DNA from 3 places in the Streptomyces sp. NBC_01077 genome. Region 3 is predicted to be linked to each of the others. Evidence: riboswitches for the same ligand, from Rfam matches in the RefSeq annotation. Region 3 holds a riboswitch; each other region holds the start of a gene.
The links. Region 3 has a riboswitch for thiamine pyrophosphate ahead of thiO (glycine oxidase ThiO). Riboswitches for the same ligand answer to the same signal wherever they lie in the genome.
Positions count from the first base shown of each region.

Region 1 (7,828 bases), 2.0 Mb from region 3:
ACGGCAAGGGCCGACTCCCCGACGCCACCCGCCGTCACGTGCGCGAGGTCGCCGATCGGCTGGGCTACCGCCCATCCGCGGCGGCCCGCACGCTCCGCACCGGGAAGTCGGGACTCATCGGCCTGACCGTGACCACGTACGGGGATGAACCTTTCACCTTCACCGAATTCGCGTACTTCGCGGAGATGGCCAGAGCAGCCACATCGGCGGCGCTCGCGCGGGGCTACGCCCTGGTCATCCTCCCCGCCACCTCCCGCCATGACGTCTGGTCGAACGTCGCCCTCGACGGCACCGTCGTCATCGACCCCTCCGACCACGACCCGGTCGTCACCGAACTGGTCCGCCAGGGCCTGCCCGTCGTCTCCGACGGACGCCCCGCCGGCACCCTTCCGGTCACCGCCTGGGTCGACAACGACCACGAAGCCGCCGTCCTCGATCTTCTCGACCACCTCGCCGACGCCGGCGCCCGCCGCATCGGTCTCCTCACCGGAACCACCACCGACACCTACACCCGCCTGTCCACCACCGCGTACCTCAACTGGTGCGAGCGGGTGGGCCAGGACCCCGTCTACGAGGCCTATCCGGCGCACGACCCGTGCGCGGGTGCCGTCGCGGCCGACCGGCTGCTCGCCCGACCGGACCGGCCCGACGCCGTGTACGGCCTCTTCGACCCCAACGGAACCGACCTCCTCGCGGCCGCGCGCCGCTACGGTCTGCGCGTCCCGGACGACCTGCTGCTGGTCTGCTGCAGCGAGTCGACCGTCTACGCCACCACCGAACCGCCCATCACGACGCTCTCGCTCAAGCCGCGCCGGATCGGCACGGCCGTCGTCCAGCTCCTCATCGACGCCATCGAAGGGATCGACACCGACGGCCCGGTCGAGCAGGTGATACCGACCGAACTCATCGTCCGCACCTCCTCGCAGCGCCGTTCACCGCGCACGACCGTCAGCCCGCCGCGCTCACCCACGAAGGACTGACACCCCGCCAACCGGCCCCACCGAATCCGCCGTCCCCGCCCCTGCCCGTGGGCCGGGACGGCGAAACCGGCCACCGAACCGGTCTCAACCCTGGACTCGACCGTCTCAATTCGGGCGAAACAACCGGTGAACCCGGAGTGGACCCGGATTCACCACCCCTGGTGCGTCACACAGGAGGACCCTCATTCCTATGATGGGCGCACGACATCGCGGACCACCCCGACCAGGCCGGTCCGCGATGTGCAGGGCATCGCGACGGTGGTGGAGGGGTCCATGACTCAGGGGGCCGGGCAGGAGCCCGTGGTGCGCACGGCGACATTGCGTGACTTCCGCGTACCGCCGTACGCCCGCGTGCCCGTACAGGGCCATGCCACCGAACCGACGTCCATGGAGCCTCTACCGGTGCCTCCACCGGCCCAGACCACTCCCATGCACCACGCGCCCTCGGCCTCCGTGCCTGCGGCGTCCGTGCCCGCTGCCGCCCCGGCCGTGCCCGCTGCCGCCCCGGCCGTGCCCTCGGCCGTAGCCACACCCGCCCCCGCCGTACCCGCGCACCCCCCCGTACCCGTCGTGCCCGCGCACGCGCCTGCGCCCGCCGCGCCGACCCTGCATCTGGGGCTTCGTACCGCGCCCGCGTACCCCGCCCCGACCGGCTCCTCCATCGTCTCCGTCGCCACCGGTCACCCCGGCAACGCCTTCCCGGAGGGCGCGATGCCCGAGGGCTACACCCCGACCGAGCGCGACCTCCCGGTCATCAACCGCGGCGACACCGTCCAGGTCCCGGTCACCCCCGAGCCCGGCTCCGCCGCCGAGCCCGCTCCCGCGAACGGCGAAGGCCCCGGCCCGCTCTACGTCGTCGGCGACGTCCACGGCTATCTCGACGAGCTCGTCGCCGCCCTCCGCGCCCAGGGCCTCATCGACCAGAACGGCAGCTGGGCCGCCGGCAACGCCCGCCTCTGGTTCCTCGGCGACTTCACCGACCGCGGCCCCGACGGCATCGGCGTCATCGACCTCGTCATGCGCCTCTCCGCCGAGGCCGCCGCCGCCGGCGGCTACTGCAAGGCCCTCATGGGCAACCACGAACTGCTGCTCATCGGCGCCAAACGCTTCGGCGACACCCCCGTGAACTCCGGCGCGGGCACCGCCACCTTCCAGGCCGCCTGGCTGCTCAACGGCGGCCAGAAGCACGACATGGACCGGCTCCAGGACGTCCACCTGCAGTGGATGTCCCGGCTCGACGCCGTGGTGCTGGAGGACGACCACCTTCTCCTGCACTCCGACACCACCGCGTACCTCGAATACGGCCAGACCATCGAGGACGTCAACGACACGGTCCACGAGATCCTCAACCGGAACGACGCCGACGAGGTCTGGGACGTCTTCCGGAAGTTCACCAAGCGCTTCGCGTTCCGCGACGAAGGCGGCCCGCAGGCCGTCCAGGAGCTGCTCTCCACCTACGGCGGCCACCGGATCGTCCACGGCCACAGCCCGATCCCGTACCTCCTCGGCCAGGTCGGCACGGAGGACAGCGAGGGCAATTCGGGCCCGATCGTCGACGGACCGCACGTGTACGCCGACGGGCTGGCGATCGCCATGGACGGCGGAGTGACCATGGCCGGAAAGCTACTGGTCGTCCAACTCCCCCTGAACAGCTGACGCATAACCCTGCGCATCCGGGGAAGTCGAATTCCGGAAACACCCTGTCAACGCGTGGCACGACCGCAATACCATCGGGTCCATCCGTAGCAGGCTCTCCTCCGTTTCCGCCCAACCGACCGTTTCCCACGGCTGATCCGGGCCTACGGAGCATCGGGGGATGCACATGAACGTGGCTCCGCACCTGCTGACCGAGGACCGCGCCGAGTACGAGCGGGTCCTCGACGACGCACTGAGCACCGCCCACGCACGTCCGGATCTCGCCGGAGCAGGAACCCGGCTCACGCTCGCACAGCTGCGCTCCCTGACCCTGAACGCGACAACTCTGGTCACCAGCGCCGCAGCGAGCGAGTACGACCACTTCGTGAAGGTCCGCGAACAGAACCGCGCGGCCCTGGGGACCCCGATACCGGCGGCGTCCTCGGACCGCCCGGGCCCCGGCCCCGGCGTCGTCGCGATCTTCACCGTCATGGTGCCCGTCCTCGCAGGCGCGGCCGCCGTCATATTCCTGCTGGTCGGCGCGGTCCTGCACGCCATCGCCCCCACCGTGGTGTTCGGGGCGACACTCCTCACCGCAGGCCTGGTCTTCGGCGCCGTCGCCGCCGCAGGACTGCTCGGCGCGGCCGCCGGGCTCCTCGTGACGGCCCTGCGCAACAGCCCCGCCGAGGTGAGCGCGGGCGGCCCGCCTCCGGGCGCACCGGACGACGAACTGTCCCGCGCCCGCGAGGCCTGGCGCCGCGCCCTCCTCGAACGCGGCATCCTCCCCTTCCTCCGCGACGTCCTCGCGGCCACGACCCCACCCAGCGGCCCGATGGACCCCTGACACACCACCGGCCCGCGACTCCCCCGGGGTCGCGGGCCGGTCCATGCGCCGGTGATGGTCAGTCCACGGAGCACAGGTGGGGTCGGTCCCCCGAGCGCCGGTGGGGGTCGGTCCCCCGAGCGCCGGCGGCGGTCAGTCCGCCAGCGGGAGGTACACGCGGTTGCCGGTCGCCGCGAACTCGGCGGACTTCGCGGCCATGCCCGCCTCGATCTCGTCCGCCTTCAGATCGCCGCCGTGCTCCCGACGGATGTCCTGCGAGATCTTCATCGAGCAGAACTTCGGACCGCACATCGAGCAGAAGTGCGCGGTCTTCGCGGGCTCCGCCGGCAGCGTCTCGTCGTGGAACTCACGCGCGGTGTCCGGGTCGAGCGCCAGGTTGAACTGGTCCTCCCAGCGGAACTCGAACCGCGCGTCCGAGAGCGCGTCGTCCCACTCCTGCGCGCCCGGGTGCCCCTTGGCGAGGTCCGCCGCGTGGGCCGCGATCTTGTACGTGATGACACCGGTCTTCACGTCGTCCCGGTTCGGCAGGCCCAGGTGCTCCTTGGGCGTGACGTAGCAGAGCATCGCGGTGCCCCACCAGGCGATCATGGCCGCACCGATGCCGGAGGTGATGTGGTCGTACGCGGGCGCGACGTCCGTGGTCAGCGGGCCGAGCGTGTAGAACGGCGCCTCCTCGCAGATCTCCTGCTGGAGGTCGATGTTCTCCTTGATCTTGTGCATCGGGACGTGGCCCGGGCCCTCGATCATCGTCTGCACGTTGTGGCGCTTGGCAATCGTGTTCAGCTCGCCGAGCGTGCGCAGCTCCGCGAACTGGGCCGCGTCGTTGGCGTCCGCGATCGAGCCGGGGCGCAGTCCGTCGCCGAGCGAGTACGTGACGTCGTACGTCGCGAGGATCTCGCAGAGCTCCTCGAAGTTCGTGTAGAGGAAGTTCTCCTTGTGGTGGGCGAGACACCAGGCGGCCATGATCGAGCCGCCGCGCGAGACGATGCCGGTCTTGCGGCGCGCGGTGAGCGGCACGTACGGCAGGAGTACGCCGGCGTGCACCGTCATGTAGTCCACGCCCTGCTCGGCCTGCTCGATGACCGTGTCCTTGTAGATCTCCCAGGTCAGGTCCTCGGCCCGGCCGTCGACCTTCTCCAGGGCCTGGTAGAGCGGCACGGTGCCGATCGGTACGGGGGAGTTGCGCAGGACCCACTCGCGGGTGGTGTGGATGTTGCGACCGGTGGACAGGTCCATGACCGTGTCGGCGCCCCACTTGGTCGCCCAGGTCATCTTCTCCACCTCCTCCTCGATGGAGGAGGTGACGGCGGAGTTGCCGATGTTGGCGTTGACCTTCACCAGGAACCGCTTGCCGATGATCATCGGCTCGATCTCCGGGTGGTTGACGTTGGCCGGGAGCACCGCGCGACCCGCCGCGATCTCCTCCCGTACGACCTCGGGGGAGACGTTCTCCCGGATCGCCACGTACTCCATCTCCGGGGTGATCTCCCCCCGGCGGGCGTACGCGAGCTGGGTCACGGCCTGGCCGTCGCGGCCACGGCGCGGCACGCGCGGGCGGCCGGGGAAGACGGCGTCGAGGTTCTTCAGCCCGCCGCCGCGCGGCGAGGTGTGCTTGATGCCGTCGTCCTCGGGGCGGGCCGGGCGGCCCGCGTACTCCTCGGTGTCGCCGCGCGCGATGATCCAGTTCTCGCGCAGCGGCGGAAGGCCCCGCCGCACGTCGGTGTCGACGGTGGGGTCGGTGTACGGGCCGGACGTGTCGTACAGCGTGACGTCCTTGCCGTTGGTGAGGTGCACCTGACGGACCGGCACCCGGAGGTCGGGGCGCGAGCCCTGGACGTACCCCTTGTGCCAGCCCGGCGTGCGGGCGCCGTCGGCAGAGGTGTCGTCCTGCTTGGAGGCAGGCGTGCGTGCATCCTGAATGGTCATGAGACCGATCTCCCTACGCCGGCATTACCCGGTAACAGGTTCGGCGGTCGGCGCAGCCTCCTCCCGTACGTACATCAGTACGCGCGTACGGTGATCAGCGCCCTCTCAGCCCGGTGCTCCGAGCTCCCGCGTGTGCAAAGGTGCCACCACGCTAGCGTCATCCCTGGCGTGCTGAACAGTGGGCCCCCGCCGTTCTTGCGATGATCGGTCGGTGACTTCCCCCCAACAGACTCCCGAGCCGCACGGCCACGACCACGGTCCCGGCCCTTCCCACGGGCACGGTCAGGGGCACGGCGCGTCCCACGAGAACGGCCGGGAGCACAGCTCCCACGGGCACGGCCACAGCCACAGCCACGGGCCCGCCGCCCCGGTGTCCCGGCATCTGCGCAAGGTCATCGCCGCGATCCTGATCCCCTTCGCCACGGCCGTCGCGGTCGGGCTCGTGGTCCTGTGGCCCGGTGGCACCCCGGCGCACGAGCGCACCGGAGTCGGCTTCGACCGGCAGACCGAGCAGGGCAAGGTCGTATCGGTCGAGCAGGTCGACTGCAAGGACGTGAACGCCGGGCAGGTCCCACCGACCGGGGACACCTCCACCCCGGAGGGGCGCGAGGCGGTCAACGCCCAGCAGGGAGACTGCGGGAAGGCGACGATCGAGGTCACCACCGGCCCGGAGAAGGGGCGCACGTTCACCGAGATCGTGCAGCCGGACGCACCGCGCCAACTGCACGAGGGGCAGGGTGTGGTGGTGGCGTACGCGCCCGACGCCCCGCGCGACCTGCAGTTCTCGGTGACGGACGTGAACCGGAAGGTCCCGATGGCGGTGCTCGCCGGGATCTTCGCCCTCGTGGTCGTGCTCGTCGGCCGCATGCGGGGCGTGATGGCGCTGATCGCGCTCGCCGCGAGCTTCCTGGTGCTGACGCTCTTCATCCTGCCGGCGATCCTGGAGGGATCGAATCCGCTGATCGTGGCGGTGGTCGGGTCGAGCGCGATCATGCTGATCGCGCTCTACATGTGCCACGGGCTCTCGGCCCGCACCTCGGTCGCGGTGCTCGGCACACTGATCTCGCTCATGCTGATCGGACTGCTCGGTTCGTTCTTCATCGAGTGGGCGTCGCTCAGCGGCAACACCGACGACAACACCGGCCTGATCCACGGCCTGTACCCGAGCATCGACATGTCCGGCCTCCTGCTGGCCGGGATCATCATCGGTTCCCTCGGCGTGCTCGACGACGTGACGGTCACCCAGACCTCGGCGGTCTGGGAGCTGCACCAGGCCGATCCGGGCATGGGTCCGCGCGCGCTGTACCGGGCCGCGATCCGGATCGGCCGGGACCACATCGCCTCGGTCGTGAACACGCTGGTGCTCGCCTACGCGGGTGCCGCCCTCCCGCTGCTGCTGCTCTTCACCATCGCGCAGAGCAGCATGGGGACGGTGGCCAACAGCGAGCTGGTCGCCGCGGAGATCGTCCGGACGCTCGTCGGTTCGATCGGTCTGGTCGCCTCCGTGCCGGTCACCACGGCGCTCGCGGCCATGGTGGTCTCCGCCGACCGGGCGGAGGCCGGGGGGCCGGGGACGGGCACCCGAAAGCCCGCGGCGGTACGGGGCGGACGGCGCCGTCGCGCGAAGTGAGGTCCCGTCTCAGGCAGCCGGGCCCGCGTTCTCCTCGGCCAGAATCCGGCCCAGTGCGGCCTCCAGGTTGTCCTCGAAGTCGCCGAGTGTCCGTTCCTGACCGAGTGGAACCAGTTTGTCCGTACGGTCGAGGAAAGCGACCAACGGCGGCGCGCTGGCCCGGAACAGGGCGCGATCGCCACCGACCTGGAGCCGGATGGAGACGTCCGAGAGGCCCTCGGGCTCCGTCGGGGCGATGTGCACATCGCCGTCCCCGCTCGGCCGGTTGATCCCGTCGAGCAGCAGCTCCCTGCCGAACGCCCAGGTGACAGGCGCGTCCCCGGGGAGGTGGAAGGTCATCCGCACCGCGTAGGGATCCCGGGTCTCATATCGCAGTTCCACCGGGATCTTGAAGGAGAGCTCCTCGGAGACGAGGAAGCTCATCAGGACCTCGGCCTGAACCGACTCTCGCATCATGTACCCCGCAGTAGATGAAGCAGTTGTGTAAACACAGCTGCTGAAAGCTGTGACCGAAACGGCCAGGAATGATCCCCCGTGGCCCTCTTGACGCAATCGTGCTGTAAGCGCTACCAGATCACAAGGAGTGATTTTTCAGATACTGATAGAGAACGCGAGCGAACTGAAGAGCTTCCCGATCTCTGTACGTAGCTGCTCGACTGCTGGGAGCAACCGTTCTTCCTGGTGAAGGGGGAGGGAAATGGCCATTGCGGCCGCTGTGGAGCCCGCAGTGATGGGGATTGCGGCACAGACCGTGCCGAGCGCATATTCCTGACGTTCTACCAAGGGTTCCATTCGCCCCAAACCGCCCAAACG
Region 1 covers NZ_CP108669.1:5,038,430-5,046,257, reverse strand. The annotation lists gene OG462_RS22695 (LacI family DNA-binding transcriptional regulator) at 1-980, shown strand, start outside; gene OG462_RS22690 (metallophosphoesterase) at 1,254-2,636, shown strand; gene OG462_RS22685 (hypothetical protein) at 2,797-3,459, shown strand; gene thiC (phosphomethylpyrimidine synthase ThiC) at 3,592-5,385, opposite strand; TPP riboswitch at 5,379-5,525, opposite strand; gene OG462_RS22675 (YibE/F family protein) at 5,597-7,015, shown strand; gene OG462_RS22670 (SsgA family sporulation/cell division regulator) at 7,025-7,468, opposite strand; gene OG462_RS22665 (IclR family transcriptional regulator) at 7,607-7,828, opposite strand, start outside.
Region 1: another riboswitch for thiamine pyrophosphate. It lies ahead of thiC (phosphomethylpyrimidine synthase ThiC); the one in region 3 lies ahead of thiO (glycine oxidase ThiO).

Region 2 (7,828 bases), 3.7 Mb from region 3:
AGGCCGAGGAGAAGATGGAGAAGGCCGTCGTGGTCGCCAAGGAGGACTTCGCCGCGATCCGCACCGGCCGTGCGCACCCGGCGATGTTCAACAAGATCGTGGCGGACTACTACGGTGCCATCACCCCCATCAACCAGCTGGCGTCCTTCTCCGTTCCGGAGCCTCGGATGGCCGTGGTGACCCCGTTCGACAAGAGCGCGCTGCGCAACATCGAGCAGGCGATCCGCGACTCGGACCTCGGCGTCAACCCGAGCAACGACGGCAACATCATCCGGGTGGTGTTCCCCGAGCTGACGGAGGAGCGCCGCCGGGAGTACATCAAGGTCGCCAAGAGCAAGGCCGAGGACTCGAAGATCTCGATCCGCTCGGTCCGCCGCAAGGCCAAGGAGACCATCGACAAGCTCGTCAAGGACGGCGAGGTCGGCGAGGACGAGGGTCGCCGCGCCGAGAAGGAGCTCGACGACACCACCGCGAAGTACGTCTCGCAGGTGGACGAGCTGCTCAAGCACAAGGAAGCCGAGCTGCTCGAGGTCTGATGAACGACTCTTCCTGGGGGGCCCCGGCCGGTTCCGGCCGTGGGGGACCCGACCAGGGGCCCGTCCCGGCGGGTCCCGCATACGATCGGCATCAGGCGGCGCAGACTCGGCCCATGCCCATCGTGCCCGACGTTCCCGCCGGCGGATTCCAGGACGGTCACGGCCGGGGGGCCGCTCACCAGAGCGGTCCCCTGTTCCGTGACGAGACGCCGCACGAGCACCCGCAGGAGCCCATGCCCAGCCCCACCCCGCCTCCGCCGCCCGCGCCGACGGCGCCACGGCAGAAGAAGAGCGCGGGGCGTGACCTGGGCGCGGCCATAGGGGTCGGTGTCGGTCTGGGCGCCGTCATCATCGCGTCGCTGTTCATCTGGAAGCCGGCGTTCGTCGGGGTGATCGCGGTCGCCGTGGTGGTCGGTCTCTGGGAGCTGACCTCCCGTCTCCAGGAGCGCAAGGCGATCAAGGCTCCGCTGGTCCCGCTCGCGGTCGGCGGTGCGGCGATGGTCGTCGCCGGATACGTCCGGGGTGCCGAGGGTGCCTGGGTGGCGATGGCGCTCACGGCGCTCGCGGTGCTGGTCTGGCGGATGACGGAGCCTCCCGAGGGCTATCTGAAGGACGTCACGGCGGGCGTGTTCGCCGCGTTCTACGTGCCGTTCCTCGCGACCTTCGTGGCGTTGCTGCTGACCGCCGACGACGGCCCGCAGCGGGTGCTGACCTTCCTGATCCTGACGGTGGTCAGCGACACCGGGGCGTACGCGGTCGGCTGGCGCTTCGGCAAGCACAAGCTGGCCCCGAGGATCAGCCCCGGCAAGACCCGCGAGGGTCTGGTCGGCGCGGTCACGTTCGCGATGGCGGCGGGCGCGCTGTGCATGGAGTTCATGATCGACGAAGGTGCCTGGTGGCAGGGCCTGATCCTCGGTCTGGCGGTGGCGGCGAGCGCGACGCTCGGTGACCTCGGCGAGTCGATGATCAAGCGTGACCTGGGCATCAAGGACATGGGCACGCTGCTGCCGGGCCACGGCGGCATCATGGACCGTCTGGACTCGCTGCTGCCGACGGCGCCGGTGGTGTGGTTGCTGCTCGCGCTGTTCGTCGGTACCACCTGACCTGCGGGTTCGTTGGTCCTTCTGTCGATGAGGGGCTCGTCGCCCAGAGGGCGGCGGGCCCTCCGTCGTATCTCTGCGACACTGGTAGCACCATGCCCAAGCCCGGAGAACTCACTTTCGTCGCCCCCCGCGGAGCCAAGAAGCCGCCGCGGCACCTGGCCGACCTCACGCCCGCCGAGCGGAAGGAGGCCGTCGCCGCGATCGGCGAGAAGCCCTTCCGCGCCAAGCAGCTGTCCACTCACTACTTCGCGCGGTACGCGCACGATCCCGCGGAGTGGACGGACATTCCGGCCGCCTCGCGGGAGAAGCTGGCCGGGGAGCTGCTGCCCGATCTGATGTCCGTGGTGCGGCACATCTCGTGCGACGACGACACCACCCGTAAGACCCTGTGGCGGCTGCACGACGGCACGCTGGTCGAGTCGGTGCTCATGCGTTACCCGGACCGGGTGACGATGTGCATCTCCTCGCAGGCGGGCTGCGGGATGAACTGCCCGTTCTGCGCGACGGGGCAGGCGGGGCTCGACCGGAACCTGTCGACCGCCGAGATCGTGCACCAGATCGTGGACGGCATGCGGTCGCTGCGGGACGGGGAGGTGCCCGGGGGACCGGCGCGGCTCTCCAACATCGTGTTCATGGGCATGGGGGAGCCGCTCGCGAACTACAAGCGGGTCGTCGGCTCGATCCGCCGGCTGACGGACCCCGAGCCGGACGGTCTGGGGCTGTCCCAGCGGGGGATCACCGTCTCCACCGTCGGGCTGGTGCCCGCGATGCTGCGGTTCGCCGACGAGGGCTTCAAGTGCCGGCTCGCGGTCTCGCTGCACGCCCCGGACGACGAGCTGCGGGACACCCTGGTGCCGGTGAACACGCGCTGGAAGGTGCGTGAGGTCCTCGACGCGGCCTGGGAGTACGCGGAGAAGTCCGGGCGCCGGATCTCCATCGAGTACGCGCTGATCCGGGACATCAACGACCAGGCGTGGCGGGGTGACCTGCTCGGCCGGCTGCTCAAGGGGCGCCGGGTGCACGTCAACCTGATCCCGCTGAACCCGACGCCGGGTTCGAAGTGGACGGCGTCGCGCCCCGAGGACGAGAAGGCCTTCGTCGAGGCCATCGCCCGCCACGGTGTGCCGGTGACCGTGCGCGACACCCGGGGTCAGGAGATCGACGGTGCCTGTGGACAGCTGGCCGCCGCCGAACGCTGACCTTGTATCCTGAGCTCGAACACATCTCCATATTCCGACAGGGGAGCGCCACAGCGCTGAGAGTGCGGTCACCGTAGGACCGCAGACCCTCTGAACCTTGCCCAGGTCATTCTGGGTAGGAAGTTCGGTCGTTAACTCAAGCTGTTGCGCCCTGCCCGCGTCCGGTTCGCCGGTCGTGGGCAGGGCCGCGTCTCTTCCTGGTCATGCCCAGGAGGAATCTCAGTGACCATCAAGAAGGCCGCTGCCGCCGCGCTCGTCGCGGCGCTCGGCGTCACCACCCTTGCCGCCTGCGGCACGGAGGACGTCCGGGACGCCGCCGGCAAGTCCGGCGGGCCCGTGCCGAAGACCGTGACCCTCGTGAGTCACGACTCGTTCAACGCCTCCAAGGCGGTGCTGGCCGAGTTCACGAAGCAGACCGGCTTCACCGTCAAGGTGCTGAAGAGCGGGGACGCGGGCGAGGCCGTCAACAAGGAGATCCTGACCAAGGGCTCCCCGCAGGGCGATGTCTTCTTCGGCGTCGACAACACGCTGCTGTCCCGCGCGCTCGACAACGGGATCTTCGTTCCGTACGAGGCGAAGGGCTTGGACCGGGTCCCGGAGGCGTACCGGCTCGACAAGGAGCACAGGGTCACGCCGATCGACTCCGGTGACATCTGCGTCAACTACGACAAGAAGTACTTCGCCGACAAGAAGCTGGCGCCGCCGGTGACCTTCGACGACCTGGCGAAGCCGGCGTACAAGGACCTGCTCGTCGTGGAGAACCCCGAGCGGTCCTCCCCGGGTCTCGGCTTCCTGCTCGGTACGGCTGCGAAGTACGGCGACGACGGCTGGCAGGCGTACTGGTCGAAGCTCAAGGCGAACGGTGTGAAGACCGTCGACAGCTGGGAGCTCGCCTACAACCAGGAGTTCTCCGGCTCGGCCGGCGGCAAGCAGGCCAAGGGCGACCGGCCGCTCGTCGTGTCGTACGCGTCCAGCCCGCCGGTCGAGGTGCTGTACGGCGAGCCGCAGCCGAAGGTGGCGCCCACCGGCGTGTCCACCGGCACCTGCTTCCGGCAGACGGAGTTCGCGGGTCTGCTGAACGGGGCGAAGAACCCCGAGGGCGGCAAGGCGCTGATCGACTTCCTGATCTCGAAGAAGTTCCAGGAGGACATGCCGCTCCAGATGTTCGTCAACCCGGTGGCGAAGGACGCGGCCCTGCCGGAGCTGTTCACGAAGCACGGTGTGGTCGTCGACAAGCCGGAGACCATGGCGCCCGAGAAGATCGCCGAGAAGCGTGACCCGTGGATCCAGCAGTGGTCGTCGCTCGTTCTGAAGTAGTCCCCGACCGCAGGGGAAGCGCGGCGCGGCTCGGCCTGATGGTCGTGCCCGTCGCCTTCTTCGCGCTCTTCTTCGCCTGGCCCGTCGTCTCGATCGTGGAACGCGGGCTGCGGGTCGACGGGGCGTGGCAGTTCGGACGGTTCGGCGAGACGCTGAGCCGGCCGGAGATTCTCGACGTCCTGTGGTTCACGCTCTGGCAGGCGCTTGCCTCCACGGGGCTGACTCTGTTGATCGCGCTGCCCGGCGCGTACGTCTTCGCGCGCTTCGACTTTCCCGGCAAGGGGCTGCTGCGGGCCGTCGTCACCGTGCCGTTCGTGATGCCGACCGTCATGGTCGGTACGGCCTTCCTGGCGCTTGTCGGGCGCGGCGGACTGCTCGACGGGCTGTGGGGCGTGCGGCTCGACAACACGGTCTGGGCGATCCTGATCGCCCATGTGTTCTTCAACTACGCCGTCGTCGTCCGGACCGTAGGCGGCCTGTGGGCGCAGCTCGACCCGCGCCAGGAGGAGGCCGCCCGGGTTCTCGGCGCGTCCCGCCTGACCGCGTGGCGGACCGTGACCCTGCCGGCGCTCGCCCCGTCCGTCGCCGCGGCCGCGCTGATGGTGTTCCTCTTCACGGCGAGCTCCTTCGCCGTCGTCCAGATCCTCGGCGGATCCACGTACTCCACTCTGGAGACGGAGATCTACCGGCAGACCGTTGTCCGCTTCGATCTGACGACGGCCGCCGTCCTCACGATGGTGCAGTTCGTCGCGGTCGGCGTCGTCCTCGCCGTGCACGCCCGGACCGTCCGCCGGCGGGAGACCGCGCTGAGGCTGGTCGCGCCCGAGGAGACCGCGCGCCGGCCGCGCGGTGCCGGGCAGTGGGCGCTGCTCGTCGGTGTCCTCGTCTCGGTGGCGCTGCTGATCGTGTTGCCGCTCGGGGTGCTCGTCGAGCGGTCCTTCGCCACCTCCCACGGATACGGGCTCGACTACTACCGTGCGCTGCAGACCCCGGATCCCTCCGGCACCTTCCTCGTGCCGCTGCTCGACACGATCGGGAACTCGCTCCGGTACGCCGTCGTCGCCACCCTGATCGCCCTCGTCATCGGCGGGCTCGCGGCGGCGGCGCTCACCCGGCGGGCGGGACGGCTGGTGCGGGGCTTCGACGCGCTGCTCATGCTGCCGCTCGGGGTGTCCGCCGTGACCGTCGGTTTCGGTTTCCTCATCACCCTCGACGAGCCGCCGTTCGATCTGAGGGCCAGTTGGATCCTCGTACCGCTCGCGCAGGCCCTGGTCGGTGTCCCCTTCGTCGTACGGACGATGCTGCCGGTGCTGCGGGCGGTGGACGAGCGGCTGCGGGAGGCGGCGGCCGTCCTCGGCGCCTCGCCGTGGCGGGCCTGGCGGGAGGTGGATCTGCCGCTGGTGCGGCGGGCGCTGCTCATCGCCGCCGGGTTCGCGTTCGCCGTCTCGCTCGGCGAGTTCGGCGCGACCGTCTTCATCGCCCGGCCCGACAGTCCGACGCTGCCGGTGGCCGTGGCGCGGCTCCTGGGCCGGCCCGGCGAGCTCAACTACGGCCAGGCGATGGCCCTCTCGACGATTCTCATGGTGGTGTGCGCGGTGTCCCTGCTGCTGCTCGAACGGCTCCGGACCGAACGCACCTCGGGGGAGTTCTGATGCTGAGACTCGACGGGGCGACCGTACGGTTCGGGGAGCGGGCCGTGCTCGACGGCGTGGACCTGGCGGTCGACGACCACGAGATCGTGTCCGTGCTCGGGCCGAGCGGCAGCGGCAAGTCCACGCTGCTGCGGGCGGTCGCCGGGCTGCAGGCCCTCGACGGCGGGCGGGTGCTGCTCGGCGGCGCCGACCAGAGCGGGGTGCCGGTGCACCGGCGGGGCGTCGGCCTGATGTTCCAGGACCACCAGCTGTTCCCGCAGCGGGACGTCGGCGGCAACGTCGCGTTCGGGCTGCGGATGCGCGGGGCCGGGAAGGCCGAGCAGGCCGAGCGGGTGAAGGAGCTGCTCGACCTCGTCGGTCTGCCGGGCGCCGGGCGCCGGTCCGTCGGCGCGCTCTCCGGCGGTGAGCAGCAGCGGGTGGCGCTGGCCCGCGCCCTGGCGCCCCGGCCCCGGCTGCTCATGCTCGACGAACCCCTCGGTCAGCTCGACCGGGGGCTGCGGGAGCGGCTCGTCGTGGAGCTGCGGCAGCTCTTCGGGCGGCTTGGGACGACGGTCCTCGCGGTGACCCACGACCAGGGCGAGGCGTTCGCGCTCGCCGACCGGGTGGTGGTCATGCGGGACGGCCGCATCGCCCAGTCGGGTGCGCCTGTCGACGTGTGGTCGCGGCCGGCCTCCGAGTTCGTGGCCCGCTTCCTGGGCTTCGACAACGTGGTGGCGGCGCGGGTGACCGGGTCGGTCGCGGACACCGTCTGGGGGAAGGTCCCGGTGCCGGGGGACTCGCCGCAGGGCGAGCGGCGGCTTCTCGTCCGGCCCGGCGGGGTACGGCTCGTGCCCGTGGAGCAGGGGCCGGCCTGGACGGTCGAGTCGCGGTCCTTCCGGGGCAGCCGGGTGGCCGTACGGCTCCGCCCGGTGGACGGGCCGCCGCTGGACGCGGAGCTTCCGCTGCGGGAGGTGCCGGAGGCGGGCGCCGAGGTGGGGGTGGCCTTCCGGGCGGAGGACGTGGTGGTGCTCGGCGACGACATTCCGTAGGGGATCGCGACACCCCGTGGAGGAGCGATGAGTTCTGGCCGCCGGGGGAGTCTCCTTGGTGTTGTTCCGCCGTCGTCGTCGCGGCGTCTCTTTGTCGAACGCACAGGAGGAAAGTCATGGGCCAGCTGCTCAGAGTCCAGAACTTCATGGTCTCGTCCGACGGTTTCGGTACCGGGGAGGGGCAGAGTCTGGAGCGGCCCTTCGGGCACGCGGATCCGGGGAGCATGTTCTCCTGGGCGGGTGCCACGGCGAGCTGGCCGATGCGCACCGACTCCGGGGGCAGCCGGGGCCTCGACGACTACTTCACGCGGGACTACGCCCGGAACATCGGTGCCGAGATCATGGGGCGCAACAAGTTCGGGCCCCAGCGCGGTCCCTGGGAGGACCATGAGTGGCAGGGCTGGTGGGGTGACGAGCCGCCGTTCCACACGCCGGTGTTCGTCATGACCCACCACCCGCGGCCCTCGTTCACGCTCTCCGACACGACGTTCCATTTCGTCGACGCCGACCCGGCGACGGTCCTTTCCCGGGCCCGGGAGGAGGCGGGGGGCAAGGACGTCCGTCTCGGTGGCGGGGCCACCGTCATCCGGGAGTTCCTCGACGCCGATCTCGTCGACACCCTGCACGTCGCGGTGGCGCCGGTGAAGCTCGGAGCCGGGGTACGGCTCTGGGAGTCGCCCGACGAGCTGCTCGACCGGTTCCACTGCGACGTCGTGCCCAGCCCGAGCGGTGCGGTGACGCACCACCTCTTCTGGCGGAAGTGACCGGAGGGGGCTACCCGGTCTCCTCCTTCGCCAGCCGTTCCAGTGCGTCCGGGGCCTCGTCGATCGAGTCCACGAGGGCGATGCGGGCCGCCATCGGGCGGCCCGCCGCCAGGCTTTCCAGCAGGGGCCAGGCCGGGAGGCGTTGCGTCCAGTGGGCGCGGTCGACGAGGACCATCGGGGGCGGGGCGCCCCGGGACGCGTAGTAGTTCGGGGTCGCGTTGTCGAAGAT
Region 2 covers NZ_CP108669.1:6,818,558-6,826,385, forward strand. The annotation lists gene frr (ribosome recycling factor) at 1-536, shown strand, start outside; gene OG462_RS31020 (phosphatidate cytidylyltransferase) at 536-1,639, shown strand; gene rlmN (23S rRNA (adenine(2503)-C(2))-methyltransferase RlmN) at 1,732-2,838, shown strand; TPP riboswitch at 2,868-2,978, shown strand; gene OG462_RS31030 (thiamine ABC transporter substrate binding subunit) at 3,061-4,155, shown strand; gene OG462_RS31035 (ABC transporter permease) at 4,194-5,807, shown strand; gene OG462_RS31040 (ABC transporter ATP-binding protein) at 5,807-6,835, shown strand; gene OG462_RS31045 (dihydrofolate reductase family protein) at 6,952-7,599, shown strand; gene OG462_RS31050 (LOG family protein) at 7,610-7,828, opposite strand, start outside.
Region 2: another riboswitch for thiamine pyrophosphate. It lies ahead of OG462_RS31030 (thiamine ABC transporter substrate binding subunit); the one in region 3 lies ahead of thiO (glycine oxidase ThiO).

Region 3 (7,828 bases):
TGGGTTCCCCCCGTCGGTGTCACGGGGGCCACGGCGGCCGGCCCGTGGGGCCGGTCGCGCCGTGACACCCGCTCGTGGTGTCTTCGGTGTGTGCGGGCGTCAGATGGCGAGCGCCTGGGCGCGGCGCTTCACCTCCGTGCCGCGGTTCTCGTTGAGTGCCTGCGCGGGCGTGCCCGGCAGGCTCTCGTCCGGAGTGAAGAGCCACTCCAGCATCTCTTCGTCGCTGAAGCCGTCGTCCCGCAGCACGGTCAGGAGCCCGACGAGGCCCTTGACGATCCTGTCGCCCTGGATGAAGGCGGCGGGAATCTGCAGGGCGTTGTTCTCTCCACGGCGCACGGCGATGAGCTGACCATCCTTGATCAGCTGCCGCACGCGCGTCACCTCGACATCGAGCATCTCCGCGATGTCGGGCACGTAGAGCCAGGCGGGGACGAGCGCATCGATCTTTACGTCAATCTCGGTCACAGGACAAGCCTGCCATCCCGGACTGACAGCCGGTAGTCGGGCCCTACCGGACTGCCGCCTTCAGAGGTACGGAGGGGTCCGCCGCGCGCGTGGGATCGACCGCGGTGGCCGTCTCGATGAGCTTGCGGCCCTGGGCCAGGTCACGGGGGCGGCCGACGGCGAGGACGGCCACCGGCACCCCGGCGCGCAGCCACAGCACGGACCAGGCCTCCTCCGCCGGGTCGCCGCGCCAGAGCAGTGTGTCCGCGCCCGCGTGGTGACCGGCGTACTGGACGAAGCGGCCGAACTGCTCGGACCAGAAGTACGGGACGGGGTCGTACGGCCCCGAGTCGGCCCCGGTGATCGTCGCGGCGACCGTGCGGGGGCCCTGGAGCGCGTTGTCCCAGTGGTGGACGAGGAGGCGCCGGCCGTAGCGGGCGGACGGGAAGGAGGCGCAGTCCCCGACCGCGTACACATCGGGCAGGTTGGTGCGCAGCCGCTCGTCGGCGGTGACTGCGCCGCTCGGGTCGAGGGCGATGCCCGAGCCGGCGAGCCAGCCGGTGGCGGGGAGGGCGCCGATGCCGACGACGACGGCGTCGGCGGGCAGCTCGCGGCCGTCGGCGAGGACGACCCTGCCCGGTGCGCCGGGCTCGACGGTGCGGACGCGCGCGTGGGTGAGGAGTTCGGCGCCGTTCTCCCCGTACCACTCGGCCATGGGGGCGGTGACTTCGGCGGGCAGGGCTCCGGCGAGGGGACGGTCGGCGGCCTCGACGACGGTGACCGCGCAGCCGGCCTCGCGCGCGGCGGTGGCGAATTCGGCGCCGATCCATCCGGCGCCGACGACCACGACGCTGTGGCGGCGCTCCAGGACGGGCCCGAGGCGTACCGCGTCGTCGAGGGTCCGCAGCAGATGGATCCCGGGGACGCCTTCGGTGCCGGGCAGGGTGACCGGCTGGGCGCCGGTCGCGACGACCAGGGTGTCGTACGCGACGGGCCCGGCCTCGGTGTCGATCTCGTGGTCGGCGGCGCGCAGCCCGGTGACGTCCAGGCCGAGGCGGAGCTCGACGCCGAGCTCCTCGAAGTCGACGTCGAAGGCGGAGTCCTCGGCCTTGCCGAGGAGGATGGCCTTGGAGAGCGGGGGCCGGTCGTAGGGCTGGTGGGGCTCGGCCCCGATGAGGGTCACCGGGCCGGTGAAGCCCTGTCCGCGCAGGGCGACGGCGGTCTGTACGCCCGCCATGCCGGCGCCGACGATCACGACGTGCTGCTGTGCCTGCTTCTGCTCGCTCACCCGACCACCTTACGCATCTGACGGACCGTCAGGAAGGGAGGGGTCTGTGGCCCCCCGGAGGCGGAAGCTAGTGTGTCGGGCGTAAAGCACTCGCGGGAGCCCGGACGCACCGGGCTGAGAGGGAGGCTGGGACGGCCTCCGACCGTACGAACCTGATCCGGGTCATGCCGGCGAAGGGAGGGGCTGGACGCCCATGCGTTCTTCCGATGTCCACGTGTCCGAAGTCGAAGTGTCCGAAATCGATGCACCCGACGGCCGTCCGTCCGATGTCCGTGGATCCGATGTCCGTGGATCCGATGTCCTCGTCGTCGGGGGCGGCATCATCGGACTGGTCACGGCCTGGCGGGCCGCGCGGCGCGGCCTGCGCACCGCAGTGATCGACCCGGCCCCCGGCGGCGGCGCCGCACGGGTCGCGGCCGGGATGCTCGCCGCCGTCACCGAACTCCACTACGGCGAGGAGACCCTGCTCGGGCTCAACCTCGCCTCCGCCGCCCGCTATCCCGCGTTCGTCGCGGAGCTCGAGGAATCCACCGGCCACGACGTCGGCTACCGCGCCTGCGGCACCCTCGCCGTCGCCCTCGACGCCGACGACCGGGCCCACCTGCGCGAACTGCACGCCCTGCAGACCCGCTGCGGACTCACCTCGGAGTGGCTCAGCGGCCGCGAATGCCGCCGCCTCGAACCGATGCTGGCCCCGGGCGTGCGCGGCGGGCTCCGGGTGGACGGCGACCACCAGGTCGACCCGCGCCGGCTCGCCACCGCGCTCCTCGTCGCCTGCGAACGGGCCGGGGTGGTCTTCCACCGCGCCCTCGCGCAGAGCCTGACGGTGGTACGGGACCGGGCGCGCGGAGTCGTGCTCGCCGGAGGCGAGGAACTGACGGCCGACCAGGTCGTCCTCGCCGCGGGCAGCCTCAGCGGGCGCCTCGCGGGCGTGCCCGACGAGGTGCTGCCGCCGGTGCGTCCGGTGAAGGGCCAGGTACTGCGCCTGCGGGTACCGGCCCCGTACGCCCCCTTCCTCTCCCGGACCGTCCGCGCCGTCGTCCGCGGCAGCCACGTCTACCTGGTGCCCCGCGAGAACGGCGAACTCGTCATCGGCGCCACCAGCGAGGAACTGGGCTGGGACACCACGGTGACGGCGGGCGGCGTGTACGAGCTGCTGCGCGACGCCCACGAGCTCGTCCCCGGGCTCACCGAGCTGCCGCTCACCGAGACCCTGGCGGGACTGCGCCCCGCGTCCCCCGACAACGCACCCCTGCTCGGCCCCACCGCCCTGCCCGGCCTGCACCTGGCCACCGGCCACTACCGCAACGGGGTCCTGCTCACCCCCGTCACCGGCGACGTCATGGCCGAAGTGCTCACCACGGGCTTCCTCCCCGACGAGGCCCGCCCCTTCACCCCCCGCCGTTTCTCTCCCGTACGTCAGGAGCAGCCCGCATGAACGTGTCCGTGAACGGAGAACCGCGCGTGCTCTCCGGCCCCCTCTCCCTCGACGCCCTCGTCGCCACCCTGACCACGGCCCACTCCGGAGTCGCCGCCGCCCTCAACGAGACGGTCGTGCCGCGCGGCGAGTGGGCGGCGACGCTGCTCGGCGAGGGCGACCGCGTGGAGGTCCTCACCGCGGTGCAGGGAGGCTGAGCGCGATGTCCGACGACGTGTTCGCCCTCGGGGGTACGGAGTTCTCCTCGCGCCTGATCATGGGCACCGGCGGGGCGCCCAGCCTCGACGTCCTGGAGCGCTCGCTCATCGCCAGCGGCACCGAACTGACCACCGTCGCCATGCGGCGGCTCGACCCGACCGTCCAGGGCTCGGTCCTCTCCGTCCTGGAGCGGCTCGGCATCCGGGTCCTGCCCAACACGGCGGGCTGCTTCACGGCCGGCGAGGCCGTCCTCACCGCCCGGCTGGCGCGGGAGGCGCTCGGCACGGACTGGATCAAGCTGGAGGTCGTCGCCGACGAGCGGACCCTGCTGCCGGACGGGGAGGAGCTCCTCGAAGCGGCGGAGACGCTGGTCGACGACGGCTTCACCGTCCTCCCCTACACCAACGACGACCCCGTCCTCGCGCGGAAGCTGGAGGACGTGGGCTGCGCGGCGATCATGCCGCTCGGCTCCCCGATCGGCTCGGGGCTCGGCATCCGCAACCCGCACAACTTCCAGCTGATCACGGAGCGGGCGGGGGTGCCGGTGATCCTCGACGCGGGCGCGGGAACGGCGTCCGACGTGGCGCTCGCGATGGAGCTGGGGTGCGCGGCGGTGATGCTCGCCTCGGCGGTGACGCGCGCGCAGGAGCCGGTCCTGATGGCCTCGGCGATGCGGCACGCGGTGGAGGCGGGCCGCCTCGCGCATCGGGCGGGCCGCATCCCCCGCCGCCACTTCGCGGAGGCGTCCTCCCCGACGGAGGGCCGCGCAACCTTGGACCCAGAACGCCCGGCGTTCTGAACACCCGGGGTCCGACCCCCCGAGTGGACCTACGCCCCACCCACCGTGGGCCTGCGCCCCACCCGCCGTGGCCGTCGCCCCCCGTCGTGGCCGTCGCCCGCCGTTGTGGGCATTCGTTCCGCTGGGGCGGAACGGGTGGGCACAACGGACGGCGCCCCTTGCCGGGCCCAGGCTTCCGCGCCCTGACCCGCACCACAGGTGCGCCGTGCCAGGTGGTGCGGGTCCAGGCACAAGGGGCGGAGGCGCCGCCGAGCGCGCCGTCCCGTGTGCCCACCCGTCCCGCCCCAGCGGGACGATTGCCCACACGGGCAGGGGAGCGGGCACGGCGAGCCAGGCCCAGCGAGGCGCGGGGTCGCACGGCCGAGGTCTCGGCCCGCGAGGCACGTGCCCCACACGGGCAGGGGAGCGGGCGCGGCGAGCCAGGCCCAGCGGGGGGCCGGGTCGCACGGCAGGGGGGCTCGGGCCCGTGAGGCGGGTGGCCCGCGCAGGGGCGGGGGCGGGCGGCGCCCCTGCGCGGGGGCAGGGCTCGTCACAGGTGCGTCGCAGTCGAGGCCACCCGGACGAGGCCCCATCGACCGGCTCGTAGACTCGACGCCGTGGACACGACCCTTCAGGACCCCCTCGTCGGGCGGCTGCTCGACGGCCGCTACCGCGTCGACGCGCGCATCGCCGTCGGCGGGATGGCCACGGTCTACCGGGCCGTGGACACCCGCCTCGACCGCGTCCTCGCGCTCAAGGTGATGCACCCCGCCCTCGCCACCGACGCCGCCTTCGTGGAGCGCTTCATCCGCGAGGCGAAGTCCGTCGCCCGGCTCTCGCATCCCAACGTCGTCGGCGTGTTCGACCAGGGCGCCGAGGGCGCGTACGTCTATCTGGCGATGGAGTACGTCGCCGGCTGCACCCTCCGTGACGTCCTGCGCGAGCGCGGCGCCCTCGCGCCCCGGGCCGCCCTCGACATCCTGGAGCCCGTGCTCGCCGCGCTCGGCGCCGCGCACCGGGCCGGGTTCGTGCACCGGGACATGAAGCCGGAGAACGTCCTGATAGGGGACGACGGCCGGGTCAAGGTCGCCGACTTCGGTCTCGTACGGGCCGTGGGCTCGGCGACGGCCACCACCGGCTCGGTCCTCGGGACCGTCTCGTACCTCGCGCCGGAGCAGATCGAGCACGGCACCGCCGACACCCGTGCCGATGTGTACGCCTGCGGTGTCGTGCTGTACGAGATGCTGACCGGCGGCAAGCCGCACTCGGGCGACACCCCCGCCCAGGTGCTCTACCAGCACCTCAGCACGGACGTGCCCGCTCCTTCCGTGACTGTTCCGGGCCTGGCCCTGGAGCTGGACGAGCTGGTCGCGGCGGCGACGGCCCGTAACCCCGAGGTCCGCCCGTACGACGCGGTCGCCCTGCTCGCCCTCCTCCGGGAGGCCCGCGCCACGCTCGGCGAGGAGCAGCTGGACGCCGTACCTCCGCAGGCGCGGTCCGAGGTCCGGGACACGACGGACGACCGGACCAGTGTGATCGCCCGGCCGGTACCGGCCGAGGGCGACGCCCAGCAGGTGCTGCACACGAACCGACTGCCGGCCCCGGAAGCTCCCGCGACCGCCCGTCGCCGGCCTCCGCGCGGCCCTCTTCTCCTGGTCCTGGGGGTCCTGCTGGCCCTCGGTCTGGGCGCCGGTGTCTGGTACATCAATTCCGGCCAGTTCACCCGGGTCCCCGCCGTGCTCGGCCAGACGGAGACCGAGGCGACGAAGCGGATCGCCGACGCCAGACTGGAGGTCGGCACCACGAAGCGCGCGTTCAGCGACGTGTACGAGCGCGGCACCGTCATGGCCGTCGACCCGGCGCCCGGCGAGCGTCTCCGGGACAACGGCACGGTCACCCTGACCCTGTCCCGTGGTCCCGAGATCGTGAAGGTGCCCAACCTCAAGAACAAGCCGCTCGCCGAGGCCAAGCGCGCCCTGGCGCGGGAGGGCCTGGTCGCCGGGGTGGTCACCCACACGTTCAGCGACTCCGTCGCCCAGGGCTCGGTGATCAGCTCCGACCCCGAGCCCGGCACCGAGCGCGCCCCCGACTCGGCCATCGCCCTGGTGGTCAGCAAGGGCTCCCCGATCGACGTCCCCGACGTCACCGGCGAGACCGTCGCCGGCGCCACGGCCCTGCTCCAGGACGAGGGGCTCAAGGTGGTGCTCGCCCCGGAGCGGATCAACTCCCCGGAGGCCGCCGGGTCCGTCGCCGCCCAGTCCCTCGCCGAGGGCAGCCGGGCCGCCGAGGGCGACACGATCACCCTGACCGTCTCCAAGGGCCCGAGGCTCGTGGAGGTCCCGGACGTCGTCGGCGAGACGGTCGACGACGCGCGTACGGCCCTGGAGGACGAGGGCTTCGAGGTGGAGGTCAAGAAGTCCTTCCCCTACCTGGGCGACACGGTCACGGGCCAGTCCGTGGAGGGCGGTTCCACCGCGCCCGAGGGCTCCACCGTCACGATCACGATCAAGGGACTGTAAGACTGATGCGCAACCCCGTCGGCGGCCATGTCCCCGTGGCCGGTGGCCTCGCCACGATCGGCCTCGGTTACGCCCGTGAGCTCGGCGCCGAGACCGTGCAGGTCTTCGTCGCCAACCCGCGCGGCTGGGCCACCCCTCCCGGGAACCCCGCCCAGGACGAACGGTTCCGCGCCGAGTGCGCCGCCGAGTCGATCTCGGCCTGGGTCCACGCCCCGTATCTGATCAACTTCGGCTCGCACACCGAGGCCACCGCGGAGAAGTCGGTGGAGTCGCTGCGGCACTCGCTGCGGCGGGGCCGGGAGATCGGCGCGAAGGGCGTGGTGGTGCACACCGGCTCGGCGACCGGGGGCCGCCCGCGCGAGGTGGCGCTGGCGCAGGTACGGGAGCGGCTGCTGCCGCTCCTCGACGAGCTGACGCACGACGACGACCCGGATCTGCTCCTGGAGTCGACGGCCGGGCAGGGCTTCTCGCTCTGTTCGCGCGCGGAGGACTTCGGGCCGTACTTCGACGCGCTCGACCGGCACCCGAAGCTGGGGATCTGCCTCGACACCTGCCACATCTTCGCCGCCGGCCACGATCTGACGGGGCCGCACGGTGCGGCGCAGACGCTCGACCAGCTGGTGGAGACCGTGGGTGAGGGACGGCTGAAGCTGATTCACGCCAATGACTCCCAGGACGTCGTCGGCGCGCGCAAGGACCGGCACGCGAACATCGGCGTGGGGCACATCGGCGAGGACGCGTTCCGGAACCTTCTCCACCACCCGGCGACCGAGGGCGTGCCGCTGATCATCGAGACGCCCGGCGGTACGGCGGGGCACCTCGCGGACGTGGAGCTGCTCAAGAAGCTGAGGGGCTGACACGCTTTCCCGTTGAGGAATACCCCAGGGGGGTATACGGTTCCTGTAACGGCAGGAACCGCTACCCGACCATGGGGGGCACCCGATGCAGCACGACGCGCACGCCCATCACGATCACAGCAGCCACGAGGGCCACACCGACCACGGCGCTCACGCCGGCCACGAGGGGCACGAGGGGCACACGGACCATGCCGGCCACACGGCGGCGGGCCACGAGGGCCACCACGGCGCCCACCACACCCCCGGCAAGGTCTCCTGGTCCATGGCCGCAAAGGCCACGCTGCACTGCCTCACCGGCTGCGCCAT
Region 3 covers NZ_CP108669.1:3,070,206-3,078,033, forward strand. The annotation lists gene OG462_RS13680 (Rv2175c family DNA-binding protein) at 100-465, opposite strand; gene OG462_RS13685 (NAD(P)/FAD-dependent oxidoreductase) at 509-1,732, opposite strand; TPP riboswitch at 1,815-1,928, shown strand; gene thiO (glycine oxidase ThiO) at 1,926-3,170, shown strand; gene thiS (sulfur carrier protein ThiS) at 3,167-3,367, shown strand; gene OG462_RS13700 (thiazole synthase) at 3,373-4,167, shown strand; gene pknB (Stk1 family PASTA domain-containing Ser/Thr kinase) at 4,764-6,665, shown strand; gene OG462_RS13710 (deoxyribonuclease IV) at 6,671-7,522, shown strand; gene OG462_RS13715 (DUF4396 domain-containing protein) at 7,608-7,828, shown strand, end outside.